Regions from separate parts of the Bacillus stercoris genome, predicted to be linked through region 2. Evidence: a T-box and tRNA genes for the amino acid it is inferred to sense, from the RefSeq annotation. Region 2 holds a T-box; the other holds one or more tRNA genes.
The links. The T-box of region 2 lies ahead of ileS (isoleucine--tRNA ligase). A T-box ahead of a tRNA ligase gene usually reads a tRNA of that ligase, here a tRNA-Ile.
Positions count from the first base shown of each region.

Region 1: it encodes a tRNA-Ile, which carries the amino acid that the T-box ahead of ileS (isoleucine--tRNA ligase) is inferred to sense. The anticodon was not compared.

Region 1 covers NZ_CP121861.1:115,178-123,237, forward strand. The annotation lists rRNA gene QA442_RS00635 (23S ribosomal RNA) at 1-747, opposite strand, end outside; tRNA gene QA442_RS00640 (tRNA-Ala) at 829-904, opposite strand; tRNA gene QA442_RS00645 (tRNA-Ile) at 916-992, opposite strand; rRNA gene QA442_RS00650 (16S ribosomal RNA) at 1,095-2,643, opposite strand; gene gyrA (DNA topoisomerase (ATP-hydrolyzing) subunit A) at 2,932-5,397, opposite strand; gene gyrB (DNA topoisomerase (ATP-hydrolyzing) subunit B) at 5,608-7,524, opposite strand; gene remB (extracellular matrix regulator RemB) at 7,578-7,823, opposite strand; gene recF (DNA replication/repair protein RecF) at 7,841-8,060, opposite strand, start outside.
Region 2 covers NZ_CP121861.1:2,729,730-2,737,789, reverse strand. The annotation lists gene ylmB (N-formyl-4-amino-5-aminomethyl-2-methylpyrimidine deformylase) at 1-742, shown strand, start outside; gene QA442_RS14210 (YlmC/YmxH family sporulation protein) at 825-1,070, shown strand; gene pgeF (peptidoglycan editing factor PgeF) at 1,233-2,069, shown strand; gene QA442_RS14200 (YggS family pyridoxal phosphate-dependent enzyme) at 2,075-2,767, shown strand; gene sepF (cell division protein SepF) at 2,764-3,219, shown strand; gene QA442_RS14190 (YggT family protein) at 3,226-3,498, shown strand; gene QA442_RS14185 (YlmH family RNA-binding protein) at 3,559-4,332, shown strand; gene divIVA (septum site-determining protein DivIVA) at 4,426-4,920, shown strand; T-box leader at 4,983-5,209, shown strand; gene ileS (isoleucine--tRNA ligase) at 5,262-8,027, shown strand.

The DNA of each region.
Region 1 (8,060 bases), 1.7 Mb from region 2:
CTGGACATGGGTAGATCACCTGGTTTCGGGTCTACGACCACGTACTCATGCGCCCTATTCAGACTCGCTTTCGCTGCGGCTCCGCATCTTCTGCTTAACCTTGCACGGGATCGTAACTCGCCGGTTCATTCTACAAAAGGCACGCCATCACCCGTTAACGGGCTCTGACTACTTGTAGGCACACGGTTTCAGGATCTCTTTCACTCCCCTTCCGGGGTGCTTTTCACCTTTCCCTCACGGTACTGGTTCACTATCGGTCACTAGGGAGTATTTAGCCTTGGGAGATGGTCCTCCCGGATTCCGACGGAATTTCACGTGTTCCGCCGTACTCAGGATCCACTCAGGAGAGAACGAAGTTTTGACTACAGGGCTGTTACCTTCTATGGCGGGCCTTTCCAGACCTCTTCATCTACCTCGTTCCTTTGTAACTCCGTACAGAGTGTCCTACAACCCCAAGAGGCAAGCCTCTTGGTTTGGGCTAATCCCGTTTCGCTCGCCGCTACTCAGGGAATCGCATTTGCTTTCTCTTCCTCCGGGTACTTAGATGTTTCAGTTCCCCGGGTCTGCCTTCTCATATCCTATGAATTCAGATATGGATACCACTCCATTACGAGTGGTGGGTTTCCCCATTCGGAAATCTCCGGATCAAAGCTTGCTTACAGCTCCCCGAAGCATATCGGTGTTCGTCCCGTCCTTCATCGGCTCCTAGTGCCAAGGCATCCACCGTGCGCCCTTTCTAACTTAACCGTTAAAAAGAATCACTATGTGATATCTTGTATTACTAATTGAATGTGATGTCTACTGTTATCTAGTTTTCAAAGAACACGTTGGTGGAGCCTAGCGGGATCGAACCGCTGACCTCCTGCGTGCAAAGCAGGCGCTCTCCCAGCTGAGCTAAGGCCCCATTATATAAGATGGTGGGCCTGAGTGGACTCGAACCACCGACCTCACGCTTATCAGGCGTGCGCTCTAACCAGCTGAGCTACAGGCCCATCTTAACTTATTTAAGGAACAAAGTTCCTTCAAAACTAAACAAGACAGGGAACGTTCTGTTTATAAGACCCAAGGTCTTATATTCCGTATAATATCCTTAGAAAGGAGGTGATCCAGCCGCACCTTCCGATACGGCTACCTTGTTACGACTTCACCCCAATCATCTGTCCCACCTTCGGCGGCTGGCTCCTAAAAGGTTACCTCACCGACTTCGGGTGTTACAAACTCTCGTGGTGTGACGGGCGGTGTGTACAAGGCCCGGGAACGTATTCACCGCGGCATGCTGATCCGCGATTACTAGCGATTCCAGCTTCACGCAGTCGAGTTGCAGACTGCGATCCGAACTGAGAACAGATTTGTGGGATTGGCTTAACCTCGCGGTTTCGCTGCCCTTTGTTCTGTCCATTGTAGCACGTGTGTAGCCCAGGTCATAAGGGGCATGATGATTTGACGTCATCCCCACCTTCCTCCGGTTTGTCACCGCAGTCACCTTAGAGTGCCCAACTGAATGCTGGCAACTAAGATCAAGGGTTGCGCTCGTTGCGGGACTTAACCCAACATCTCACGACACGAGCTGACGACAACCATGCACCACCTGTCACTCTGCCCCCGAAGGGGACGTCCTATCTCTAGGATTGTCAGAGGATGTCAAGACCTGGTAAGGTTCTTCGCGTTGCTTCGAATTAAACCACATGCTCCACCGCTTGTGCGGGCCCCCGTCAATTCCTTTGAGTTTCAGTCTTGCGACCGTACTCCCCAGGCGGAGTGCTTAATGCGTTAGCTGCAGCACTAAGGGGCGGAAACCCCCTAACACTTAGCACTCATCGTTTACGGCGTGGACTACCAGGGTATCTAATCCTGTTCGCTCCCCACGCTTTCGCTCCTCAGCGTCAGTTACAGACCAGAGAGTCGCCTTCGCCACTGGTGTTCCTCCACATCTCTACGCATTTCACCGCTACACGTGGAATTCCACTCTCCTCTTCTGCACTCAAGTTTCCCAGTTTCCAATGACCCTCCCCGGTTGAGCCGGGGGCTTTCACATCAGACTTAAGAAACCGCCTGCGAGCCCTTTACGCCCAATAATTCCGGACAACGCTTGCCACCTACGTATTACCGCGGCTGCTGGCACGTAGTTAGCCGTGGCTTTCTGGTTAGGTACCGTCAAGGTACCGCCCTATTCGAACGGTACTTGTTCTTCCCTAACAACAGAGCTTTACGATCCGAAAACCTTCATCACTCACGCGGCGTTGCTCCGTCAGACTTTCGTCCATTGCGGAAGATTCCCTACTGCTGCCTCCCGTAGGAGTCTGGGCCGTGTCTCAGTCCCAGTGTGGCCGATCACCCTCTCAGGTCGGCTACGCATCGTTGCCTTGGTGAGCCATTACCTCACCAACTAGCTAATGCGCCGCGGGTCCATCTGTAAGTGGTAGCCGAAGCCACCTTTTATGCTTGAACCATGCGGTTCAAACAAGCATCCGGTATTAGCCCCGGTTTCCCGGAGTTATCCCAGTCTTACAGGCAGGTTACCCACGTGTTACTCACCCGTCCGCCGCTAACATCAGGGAGCAAGCTCCCATCTGTCCGCTCGACTTGCATGTATTAGGCACGCCGCCAGCGTTCGTCCTGAGCCAGGATCAAACTCTCCGATAAAGTAGTTTGACTGACTACGCACATCGCTGTGCGATTTATAAAAATGAATTAACAGGTACGTTTTGTCTTGTTTAGTTTTCAAAGAACTTTGTGTGCTTCCCTCGAAGCGACTACTTAATAGTAACATTTTTAGTTAACTAGGTCAACACTTTTTTGAAAAAGTTTTTACTAGTCATGATTGTTACGTTTGCGTCTTTTAAAAGACAACAAAAATGATTATACCATAATTTTTAAGACTGTAAAGAGGAATAAAACAAAAAAGCGCAGCTATTTTAGCTGCGCTTTTTCTCACACTTCTTCTTGTTCTTCTTCATTCTCATCTTCTTCGTTTTTCTCTACTAAAGCCACTGTAGCAACATGTTCTTCTTCTGCCATTCTGATGAGACGCACACCTTGAGTGACACGTCCGGTGATTGAGATATCACTGATGTCCATTCTAATGAGTACGCCGCTGGCTGTAATAATCATTAGATCCTCTTCACCTTTAGTAGCTTTCACTGCTACTAGTTGGCCGTTATTCTCGGTGATTTTTGCTGTTTTGAGTCCTTTTCCGCCCCGGCTTTGAGTTCTGTACTCTTCAGCCGGAGTCCGTTTTCCGTATCCTTTTTCAGTTACGATAAGGACGTGTGACTCTTCCTCTAATATCTCCATGCCGACAACAACGTCGTCATCTGTCAGGGTGATGCCTTTTACGCCTGCCGCAGTTCTTCCCATCTCCCGGACATCTGTTTCAGGGAAACGGATCAGTAAACCGTTTTTCGTTCCGATGATGATTTGTTTTGTACCATCAGTCAGACGTACACCCATCAGTTCATCATCCTCACGAAGACTCAAAGCGATTAGGCCATTGTTGCGGATATTAGCGAATTGAGACAGCGAAGTTCGTTTTGAAACCCCGTGCTTTGTTGTGAAGAAAAGGTAAAGCTCCGCATTGAATTCCGTGACTGGAATAATCGCGTTGATCCACTCACCCTTTTCTACTTCCAGCAGGTTAATAATCGGGATTCCTTTTGCTGTTCTGCCGTATTCAGGGATTTCATACCCTTTTGCACGATACACTTTTCCCTTGTTTGAGAAGAAGAGAATCGTGTCATGAGTTGACGTAGAGATCAAATGCTCAACGAAATCATCTTCGTTTGTTCCCATTCCTTGTACACCTTTACCGCCTCGTTTTTGACTGCGATAAGTTGATGCAGGAAGACGTTTGATGTACCCGTTGTGCGTCAGAGTGACGACGATATTTTCTCTCTCAATGAGATCTTCATCTTCAATTGTCTCTAGTCCAGAAGTGACGATCTCAGTACGTCTTTCATCGTTAAAACGCTCTTTGATTTCCGTGAGTTCTTCACGAATAATCTCAAGCACTTTATATTCATTTGCCAAGATGTCTTTTAGCTCTGCAATTAATTTAACAAGAGATTGGTATTCTTCTTCGATCTTTTCACGTTCCAGTCCTGTTAAACGCTGGAGCCTCATATCAAGGATTGCTTGTGCTTGCTTCTCTGTCAGTGAGAATTGTTCAATTAAACCTGTTCTCGCAATTTCAGCCGTTTGAGAATTACGGATAAGGGAAATAACTGCATCGAGATGATCCAGAGCAACTCTCAAGCCTTCAAGGATGTGAGCTCTCGCTTCCGCTTTACGCAATTCATAGGCAGTACGGCGTCTAATTACGACTTTTTGGTGGTCAAGGTAATGCTCCAGGCATTGCTTAAGAGTTAAAACTTTCGGCTGACCATCAACAAGTGCAAGCAAATTGATACCAAAAGATGTTTGTAGAGCAGTTTGTTTGTACAGATTGTTTAGAATGACATTTGCATTAGCATCACGTCTAATTTCAATGACAATTCTCATACCTGTACGATCTGACTCATCACGCAGATCTGTAATGCCCTCTATCTTTTTATCCCTAACAAGATCAGCAATTTTCTCGATTAATTTCGCCTTATTTACTTGGTAAGGCAACTCTGTAACAATAATTCTTTCTTTACCTGAAGATGTTTGCTCGATCTCAGCTTTTGCCCGAATTGTAATAGAGCCTCGGCCAGATTCGTATGCTTTCCGTATACCGCTTCGGCCTAAGATTTGACCCGCAGTCGGGAAATCAGGACCTGGAATGACTTCCATAAGCTCTGGAATTGTAATGTCCGGATTCTCACTGACAGCAAGTACACCGTCAATGATTTCTCCCAGCTGGTGCGGAGGAATGTTTGTTGCCATACCTACCGCAATGCCGGCAGCACCGTTCACGAGCAGATTTGGGAACCTCGAAGGCATAACGACAGGTTCTCTTTCTGAACCGTCATAGTTATCCTGATAATCGATTGTGTCTTTTGTGATGTCTCGAAGAATTTCCATTGAGATTTTAGACATTCTTGCTTCTGTATAACGCATGGCAGCCGCTGAGTCTCCGTCAACAGAACCGAAGTTTCCGTGACCGTCAACAAGCATATAACGGTAGTTGAAATCCTGAGCCATTCTGACCATGGATTCATATACCGCTGAATCACCGTGCGGATGGTATTTCCCGATAACCTCTCCAACGATACGCGCGGATTTTTTATAAGGCTTGTCACTGGTCATGCCCAAATCATTCATTGCATATAAAATCCGTCTATGAACCGGCTTTAAACCGTCACGAACATCCGGAAGAGCACGGGATACGATAACGCTCATTGCATAATCCAAGAAGGACGTACGCATTTCCTGACTGATATTTATTTCACGAACTTGTGGTGTGTTTTGTTCACTCATTAAAAAACCTCCCTGAAGTATCACATGAAATATGTGGGAGTAGATTGTCCATTATGACCTTCAATACGATTTCACTATTCTCCATTATATCAATAAACTTATGATTATACACATTAAATTGCTAGAATATATAGGTATTGCAAGCATTGCTGCATCTGATCTTGTTTAGAAAAAAGCCTTATTTCTTATTGGAAATAAGGCTTTTTATGATTAGATGTCAAGATTTTTAACGTATCTCGCATTTGCTTCTATGAAGTTTCGGCGAGGTTCTACTTTGTCGCCCATCAGCATTTCGAATGTCTCATCCGCATCCATTGCATCTTCAAGAGTTACCTGAAGCAGCGTTCTAGAGCTAGGATCCATGGTTGTCTCCCATAACTGGGTGGCATTCATTTCACCAAGACCTTTGTAACGCTGCAATCCAGGCTTAGGTGTTTGAGGAAGCGTTTTTAACAAGTCTTCAAGCTCCTTGTCATTGTACGCATATTCAACACGTTTCCCCTGTTGAACCTTGTAGAGCGGCGGCTGTGCAATGTACACATAGCCATTTTCGATAATTTGGCGCATATATCTGTAAAAGAACGTTAACAGCAGGGTTCTGATGTGCGCACCGTCAACATCGGCATCTGTCATAATGACAACTTTATGGTAACGGGCTTTCTCCAGGTTGAAATCTTCCCCGATACCTGTGCCAAGTGCTGTGATCATAGAGCGAACTTCGTTGTTAGAAAGGATCTTGTCCAGTCTTGCTTTTTCAACGTTCAAGATTTTACCTCTAAGCGGCAAAATAGCTTGGAAATGTCTGTCCCGTCCTTGTTTAGCAGATCCACCGGCAGAGTCACCCTCTACGATATATAACTCGGAAATGCTCGGATCTTTTGAAGAGCAGTCCGCTAGTTTACCGGGAAGGTTTGAAATTTCCAAAGCGCTCTTGCGGCGTGTAAGTTCACGCGCTTTTTTCGCAGCCATTCTAGCTCTTGCCGCCATTAAACCTTTATCGACAATTTTTTTGGCCGCATCTGGATTTTCCAGCATAAATGTTTCCATTGCCGCAGAAAATAACGTATCAGTGATGGTCCGAGCTTCTGAGTTGCCTAGCTTTGTTTTCGTTTGGCCCTCAAACTGCGGATCAGGGTGTTTGATTGAAATAATCGCGGTCAGCCCTTCTCTTACATCATCTCCGCTTAGGTTAGGGTCATTTTCTTTAATAAGCCCTTTTTTTCTGGCATAGTCGTTGATAACACGAGTCAGGCCCGTTTTGAAGCCAGCTTCATGGGTACCGCCTTCGTACGTGTTAATGTTGTTTGTAAACGAGTAAATGTTGCTTGTGTAGCTGTCATTGTATTGTAAAGCCACTTCAACCGTAATGCCGTCCTTTTCGCCTTCAATGTAAATCGGCTCTTCATGGACAACTTCTTTAGAACGGTTTAAATACTCTACATAACTTTTAATTCCGCCTTCGTAATGGTACTCGTTTTTACGCTCTTGCCCTTCACGTTTATCTTCGATCGTGATGTTTACGCCCTTTGTCAAAAAGGCTAATTCACGCACGCGGTTGGCAAGCAGATCATAATCATACTCAGTTGTTTCTGTGAAAATTTCAGGATCCGGGACAAAATGTGTCGTCGTTCCTGTATGATCCGTTTCGCCAATGATTTCAAGGTCTGAAACTGGAACTCCGCGTTTATAGGTTTGGCGATGAATTTTACCGTCACGGTGAACCGTCACATCAAGCTCTGTTGATAGTGCGTTCACGACCGACGCACCTACACCGTGTAATCCTCCGGATACTTTATAGCCGCTTCCGTCAAATTTTCCTCCGGCATGAAGCACCGTCATAATGACTTCTACCGCAGGACGGCCCATTTTTTCATGAATACCGACTGGAATACCGCGGCCATTATCTACAACCGTGATACTGTTGTCTTTTTCGATTTGGATATTGATATCTGTACAATAACCGGCGAGGGCTTCGTCAATACTATTATCGACAATTTCCCATACCAGGTGGTGAAGGCCTTTGCTGTTTGTCGAGCCGATATACATCCCCGGTCTTTTACGAACAGCTTCCAATCCTTCTAGTACCTGTATCTGATTTTCATCATAACTATTTTGCTGCTGTTCCATAGCCACGTCATTCACCTACACTTTTCTAAACGATATATTCGTGATAAAAATTTCTAAGAATCTATTTCAAACATAAATTGCGCACGTTTTTTTAATGTGCTGGAAGATAAGGGAGAGTAATATATATTCTGAACCGTGACTACGATAGATTTGGGCGTGCCGTTTACGGAAGGCACCACCTTGTGTTTCTGTTTTTTCAGAAATTCTTCAACAATAGGCGACATGTTGGCTTTAAAGTCAAAAATGCCGACAATATCTCGTGTTGAAACCACAAAGTCATCACCTAAATGAATATACAATTGCTCACCTCATTTCTTCACTTCACTAACGCACCATTTTGCACACGGAACATTCCTGCTTGACGTAAGGTTTCGTGATCAATGCCATCAACGCTTGTCGTTGTGACAAACGTTTGTACACGGCCTTGGATCGTATGAAGCAAGTGTGACTGGCGATAATCATCCAGTTCACTCAGTACATCATCCAATAGTAAAATGGGATATTCTCCGATTTCTTCATGGATCAGGTCAATCTCC
Region 2 (8,060 bases):
TACGAGCGATATGCATATTCAAGGCCAAGGCGGTGTCATTACAGGCTGGATCGAAATCAAAAGCAGTCAAACATTTCATGATGGAACGAGACGAAATATGATTCACGCAGGCGGAGGAACATTCGGAGCAAGCGCAATTGAAAAAATGGCGAAAATCATTGCGGGGCTCGGTGAACTTGAGCGCCACTGGTCCATTATGAAACGTTATCCCGGCTTTAAACCTGGAACAAATACAATTAACCCGGCTGTTATAGAAGGCGGCAGACATGCGGCTTTTATAGCGGACGAATGCCGGCTGTGGATCACAGTCCATTTTTATCCGAATGAAACCCATGACCAAGTGGCAGCGGAAATAGAAGATTACGTCAATCGGCTGAGTGACAGTGATATTTGGCTTAGGGAAAACCGCCCCGTATTTAAGTGGGGAGGCTCATCGATGATTGAAGACAGAGGAGAAATTTTTCCGGCATTGGAAGTTGACCCTGGCCACCCAGGCGTCTTAGCGCTTACTGCCTCTCATGAGAAAGTGAAGCGGGAGAGTCCAATTATTGACGTTTCTCAATCGGTTACAGATGGTGGGTGGCTGTATGATGCCGGTATTCCATGCGTGATATACGGTCCTGGCGATCTGCACAATGCACACTCCGTGAACGAGAAGGTATCGATTGAGCAGCTAGTAGAGTATACAAAAATTATCCTCGATTTTATCATGAGCTGGTGCAGCCGGAAAAAAGAACAATGAAATGAAAATTTCTTCTTGCTGACAAGGTTCAGCCTGCCCGTTCATATACTTGAACAAAAGGACGGAAAAAGGACGTGATGGAATGATCAGCATTTCAGAATTTCAGGTGAAGGATGTCGTCAATGTCTCAAACGGAAAAAAGCTGGGGAGTATTGGTGATATTGATATCAATGTGACCACTGGTAAAATTCAGGCGATCATACTAGGAGGAAATGGGAAAGTTCTCGGATTTTTTGGAAAAGAAGAGGAATTGGTCATTCCATGGCGAAATATAGTAAAAATCGGGGAAGATGTAATCTTGGTCCGATTAAGTGAACCGCATGCATAAACCTGCTTTTCTGCCGCGGATTGGCAAATGCCGGAAGTCTCGTTTCTTCCGGCACATTTCATTTAGAAATATGCAAATCGGCGCTCAACGAATGCAGAAAGATGTGGTAAAATAAGTGGGAAATTCCGCTTTTTTAAATGTTTGTCGAAAGGTTGGATCATCATGAATACATATCACCCATTTAGTCTTACCACACCCTCGACACTCATGATACAAGACTGGGCTCAAACGAATCAAAACAACAAAGAAGTCATTGCCGGATTTACGACGAAAAACGGCGGTGTCAGCCAAAAGCCTTTTGAATCGTTAAATACAGGATTGCACGTTCATGACAAAGATGCAGATGTAGTTAAAAATCGTGAATATATTGCCGATATGTTTAATACTGATTTGCAGTCTTGGGTATTCGCTGATCAGACACATGATAATCGCGTTCAGAAAGTGACGCAGAGGGATAGGGGAAAAGGCGCCCGTGAGTATCACACAGCGCTAAAAGCAACGGACGGGCTCTATACCAACGAAAAAAATGTATTTTTAGCATTATGCTTTGCTGATTGTGTGCCTCTTTTCTTTTATGATCCGGTTAAATCACTTGTCGGAGTTGCCCATGCCGGGTGGAAAGGCACTGTCAAACAGATTGGCAGAGAAATGGTGAAGCAATGGACTGAGAAGGAAGGTTCAAATCCTTCAGATATTCAGGCTGTTATTGGCCCATCTATCAGCGGAGCATGCTATACGGTAGATGACCGTGTCATGGATGCTGTCCGCGCATTGCCGGTTTCAGCAGACCGTGCCGTTAATCAGACGGCAATGGCACAATATCAGCTTGATTTGAAAGAGCTGAACCGCCTCATACTGATAGACAGCGGTTTGGCAAATGAACAGATTTCTGTCAGCGGTTTATGCACGGAAAGCGAGCCGTCTCTTTTCTATTCTCACCGCCGCGATCAGGGGAAAACTGGACGGATGATGTCCTTTATCGGAATGAAGGAGGCATAAAGATCTTGCGTGTTGTTGATAATTTACGACATATAAACGAACGAATAAACGAAGCATGTAACAGATCGGGCCGCAGCTCCGATGAAGTTACGGTTATTGCAGTCACAAAATATGTATCACCTGAAAGAGCACAGGAGGCAGTAGATGCTGGCATCACCTGCCTCGGAGAGAATCGGGATGCGGAACTGCTCCGCAAACAGGAATTGATGAAAGGGAATCCGGAATGGCATTTTATCGGCAGTCTGCAATCAAGAAAAGCAAAATCTGTCGTCAATGCGGTTTCTTATATCCATTCCCTAGACCGGCTCTCATTAGCGAAAGAAATTGAAAAACGGGCTGAAGGTACTGTCCGATGCTTTGTGCAGGTCAATACCTCTCTTGAGCCTTCTAAACACGGCATGAAAAAAGAAGAAGTCATTCCATTCATACAGGAGCTTTCCGGTTTCGAACATATCCAAGTGGCCGGACTGATGACAATGGCTCCGCTGACTGATGATCAAGATCAGATCAGAAGCTGTTTCAGGTCGCTGAGAGAACTCCGTGACCAGGTTCAGAAACTGAAGCAGCCGAACGCTCCGTGTACTGAACTGTCGATGGGCATGTCAAATGATTTTGAAATTGCAATTGAAGAAGGGGCTACTTATATTAGAATCGGCTCATCGTTAGTCGGAAATGAAACAGGGGGTGTACAGCAATGAGTATGAAAAATAAACTGAAAAACTTTTTCTCGATGGAAGATGAAGAATATGAATATGAATATATTGAGACAGAGCGGGAATCGCATGAGGAGCATGAGCAAAAAGAAAAGCCGGCTTATACCGGGAATAAACCTGCGGGCAAACAGAATGTAGTGAGCTTGCAAAGTGTTCAGAAATCCTCTAAAGTGGTGTTGAGTGAGCCGCGCGTGTATGCGGAGGCGCAGGAAATAGCCGACCATTTGAAGAACCGGCGGGCAGTTGTCGTCAATCTTCAGCGGATACAGCATGACCAGGCGAAGCGGATTGTTGACTTTTTAAGCGGAACCGTCTATGCCATCGGCGGAGATATTCAAAGAATCGGCTCAGATATCTTTCTCTGCACGCCTGATAACGTAGATGTATCAGGCACAATTTCTGAGCTCATATCTGAAGACGAACATCAGAGGTGGTAAAGCGAGATGATCCTTTATCAAGTTTTTTCGGTTTTAAGCTTATTAATCACAATATACTCATTTGCCCTGATCATATACATTTTTATGTCATGGGTGCCGAGTACGAGGGAAACAGCAGTCGGGCGTTTTTTAGCATCGATTTGTGAACCATATCTCGAACCATTCAGAAAAATCATCCCTCCGATTGCAATGCTGGATATTTCACCAATCGTAGCAATCCTTGTGCTTCGATTTGCGACTACCGGCTTGTGGGGACTTTATCGCATGATTGCGTTTTAATGTGACAGTTTGATAGGGGCTTGGCAGCAGCCAAGCCTCTTTACATAGAAGGGAAAGACGATGAGCGATATCTATCAGCACTTCAGAAAAGACGAGCGGGCCTTTATTGATCAGGCGCTCGAATGGAAAAGAATTGTCCAGGAGCAGTACAGAATGAAGCTGACCGACTTTTTAGACCCTCGAGAGCAGGTCATCCTCACTGCTGTTACGGGACAGACAGACGTCGGGCTTGCTTTTTCCGGCGGCTATGACAGAGCGGAGCGGAAACGGGCGATTCTGTATCCAGAATACATTACTCCAGAAGAATCGGATTTTGAACTGCAGGCGTTTAACGTCCGTTATGCTGACAAGTTTGTCTCAGTAGATCACCGTTCTCTGCTTGGTGCATTAATGGGCATAGGATTAAAGCGGCAAAAATTCGGTGACATCGTGTTTTCTGAATCAGCTGTGCAATTGATTGTATCAGCCGATACCGCTGATTTTGTGGCCGCACAGCTGACTCAAGCAGGCAAAGCGACGGTCAGCCTTGAGAAAATTGGCTTGTCAGACCTTAACATTCCGGCTATTGATGTCGAAATAAGAGATGACACGGTTTCTTCTTTAAGGCTTGACGCTGTCTGCGCCTCTATGAGCAGGCAATCCCGCCAGAAATCACAGACACTTGTGAAAAACGGGCACGTAAAAGTGAACTGGAAGGTAGTTGAAGATCCTTCCTACATAGTGGCAGAAGGGGACATGCTGTCTATCAGAGGCTTTGGCCGCTGCAGTTTATCCAAAATCGAAGGAAAAACCAAAAAAGACAAATGGAGAGTTACGTTTGAACGACAAAAATAGTCGGTTTTTCAGTTTTTTTCTCCATCTGTGCGAAATTTGTTTTATAATGTGAACTAGATAACCGTACTGAAATGTAAAAATGGAGGTGGCATCATGCCATTAACGCCAAATGATATTCACAACAAGACGTTTACAAAAAGTTTTCGCGGATATGATGAAGATGAAGTAAATGAATTTCTAGCGCAAGTCAGAAAAGATTATGAAATTGTTCTCCGTAAGAAAACGGAACTAGAAGCGAAAGTCAATGAGCTAGATGAAAGAATCGGACACTTTGCCAATATTGAAGAAACATTGAATAAATCGATTTTAGTTGCCCAAGAAGCAGCTGAAGACGTAAAACGCAATTCTCAAAAAGAGGCAAAGCTGATCGTACGGGAAGCGGAGAAAAATGCTGATCGCATTATCAACGAATCGTTATCAAAATCAAGAAAAATCGCCATGGAAATCGAAGAGCTGAAAAAACAGTCTAAAGTGTTCAGAACACGTTTCCAAATGCTGATTGAGGCTCAGCTCGATCTTCTGAAAAATGACGATTGGGATCATCTCCTTGAGTATGAAGTCGACGCTGTATTTGAGGAAAAGGAATAAATTCTCTGATTATCTTGACATTTTCTTAGCTTGTCGAATATAATACGTTCATAAATTCAGATGAAAAAACGGTTGAAAGGGACAGTCATGTTTCCTTCAGGCCTTCATAGCGACCCGGAGATGGTGAGAGTCCGGGATGGCCGGAATCATGTAGATCAGCCCTTAAGTTTCCTTTCTGAACTCACAGTAGGTTAGGACGTTCATCACGTTACGATGCTCAAGAGGAAAAAGCGTATGCTGGCTTTTTCTAAAAGGGTGGTACCGCGAGATAAGCTTTCTCGTCCCTTATGGGATGAGAGGGCTTTTTTTATTTTCTGAAAAAATGCAGTGGAGGAATGAAAATGGATTTTAAAGACACGCTCTTAATGCCAAAAACAGATTTCCCGATGCGTGGAAATTTGCCAAACCGTGAGCCTGACATTCAAAAGAAATGGGAGGAAGAGGATATCTATCGTCTTGTGCAGGAACGGACGAAAGACCGCCCGAAATTTGTTTTACATGACGGACCTCCGTATGCTAACGGCGACATTCATATGGGCCACGCGCTTAACAAGATTTTGAAGGATTTCATTGTCCGCTTTAAATCAATGAGCGGCTACAACGCACCGTATGTTCCAGGCTGGGATACACACGGATTGCCAATTGAAACAGCTCTGACAAAAAACAAAAAAGTCAACCGCAAAGAAATGTCAGTAGCGGAATTCCGCAAACTGTGCGAAGAGTACGCTTGGAAGCAAATCGAAGGACAGCGTGAGCAATTTAAACGTCTTGGTGTCCGCGGTGATTGGGAAAACCCATATGTAACATTAAAACCGGAATACGAAGCGCAGCAAATCCGCGTATTTGGTGAAATGGCAAAACGGGGCTACATTTACAAAGGTCTTAAACCGGTTAACTGGTCACCTTCAAGTGAGTCTGCTTTGGCTGAAGCCGAGATCGAATATCAAGACAAACGTTCAGCATCAATTTACGTTGCTTTTGGTGTAAAAGACGGAAAAGGCGTTCTTGAGAATGGAGAACGTATCATCATCTGGACAACAACGCCTTGGACAATTCCGGCGAACCTCGGAATCTCAGTGCACCCTGATCTTGAGTACAGCGTGATTGCAGTAGGTGAAGACCGCTTTGTCGTAGCAAGTGCTTTAGTCGAAAATGTTGCGTCTGCATGCGGATTTGATCAGTATGAAGTGACAAGAACGGTCAAAGGGAAAGACCTTGAGAACATTATCGCTGAACACCCGCTATATGGCAGAGATTCTCTCGTTATGCTTGGTGAACACGTAACAACTGATGCCGGAACAGGCTGTGTTCATACAGCGCCAGGACATGGGGAGGATGACTTTATCATCGGCCAAAAATACGGCTTAGATGTGCTTTGCCCAGTTGATGCAAAAGGTGTCATGACAAGCGAAGCTCCTGGCTTTGAAGGCATGTTCTATGACGATGCAAACAAAGCGATCACACAGCAGCTTGATGAAAAAGGCGCACTTGTGAAGCTTGAATTTATTACTCATTCTTATCCGCACGATTGGAGAACAAAAAAACCAACCATTTTCAGAGCGACAGCGCAATGGTTTGCGTCTATTAAAGATTTCAGATCAGACCTGCTGGACGCCATCAAAGAAACCAAATGGGTTCCTGAATGGGGCGAGCAGCGTTTGCACAACATGGTTCGGGACCGCGGAGACTGGTGTATTTCCAGACAGCGTGCGTGGGGTGTGCCGATTCCGGTATTTTATGCCGAAAATGGGGAACCGATTATTACGGATGAAACCATTGAACATGTTTCTGAATTGTTCAGGCAGCACGGATCAAACATTTGGTTTGAAAAAGAAGCAAAGGATCTTCTTCCGGAAGGGTTTACACATCCTGGAAGCCCGAACGGCACATTTACAAAAGAACAGGATATCATGGATGTTTGGTTTGATTCAGGCTCTTCCCATCAAGCAGTGCTTGAAGAACGTGATGACCTCGTTCGCCCGGCTGATTTATACCTAGAGGGATCTGACCAATATCGCGGCTGGTTTAACTCTTCCCTTTCTACAGCAGTAGCCGTAACAGGGAAAGCGCCGTATAAAGGTGTGCTCAGCCATGGGTTCGCACTGGATGGAGAAGGACGCAAGATGAGTAAATCAATCGGTAACGTTGTTGTTCCGGCTAAAGTTATGAAACAGCTTGGTGCGGACATCTTAAGGTTATGGGTATCTTCAGTGGATTATCAGGCGGATGTTCGCGTGTCTGACGCCATTCTGAAGCAGGTTGCGGAAGTATATCGTAAAATCCGCAATACGTTCCGTTTCCTTCACGGCAACCTTTTCGATTTTGATCCAAAAACAAATGCGGTGGCTGTTGAAGAACTTCGTGAAGTGGATCAGTATATGCTGATTAAGCTGAACAAACTGATTGATAAAGTGAAAAAAGCGTATGATGAGTACGAATTTGCGGTTGTGTATCACAGCATCCATAATTTCTGCACAATCGAATTAAGCTCATTCTATCTCGATTTTGCAAAGGATATTGTTTACATCGAGCATGCGGATCATCCGGATAGACGCAGCATGCAGACAGTATTCTACGAAACGCTTCTTGCATTAGTGAAGCTTTCAGCGCCTATCCTTCCGCATACGGCTGACGAATTATGGTCTCATTTAACATTTGTTGAAGAGCAGAGCGTTCAGCTGACAGATATGCCGGAAACAATCGCAATTCCAAACAGTGAAGCGACTGAAGAAAAATTTGACCGCTTTATGGCTCTTCGTGATGACGTGCTAAAAGCATTAGAAACTGCGCGGAATGAAAAAATTATCGGTAAATCATTGGAAGCTAACCTGAAATTGTATCCAAATAAAGAAAACAAAGAGCTCTTGGCTTCCATTAAAGAAAATCTTTCTCAGCTGTTTATTGTGTCAGAACTGACAATCAGTGAAGAACAGGAAGCGCCGAACGATGCGCAAAGCTTTCCGACGGGTAAAATCGCTGTCGAGAAAGCGGAAGGCGAAATGTGTGAGAGATCACGTGTGATTTCAAAAGATGTAGGGGCAAATCCGAAATATCCTACACTTTCATTACGCAATGCTGAAATCGTTGAAAAATATTATGAAAAATAATGCAAAAGGGGCCCGGCGTAAAAGCCGGGCTTT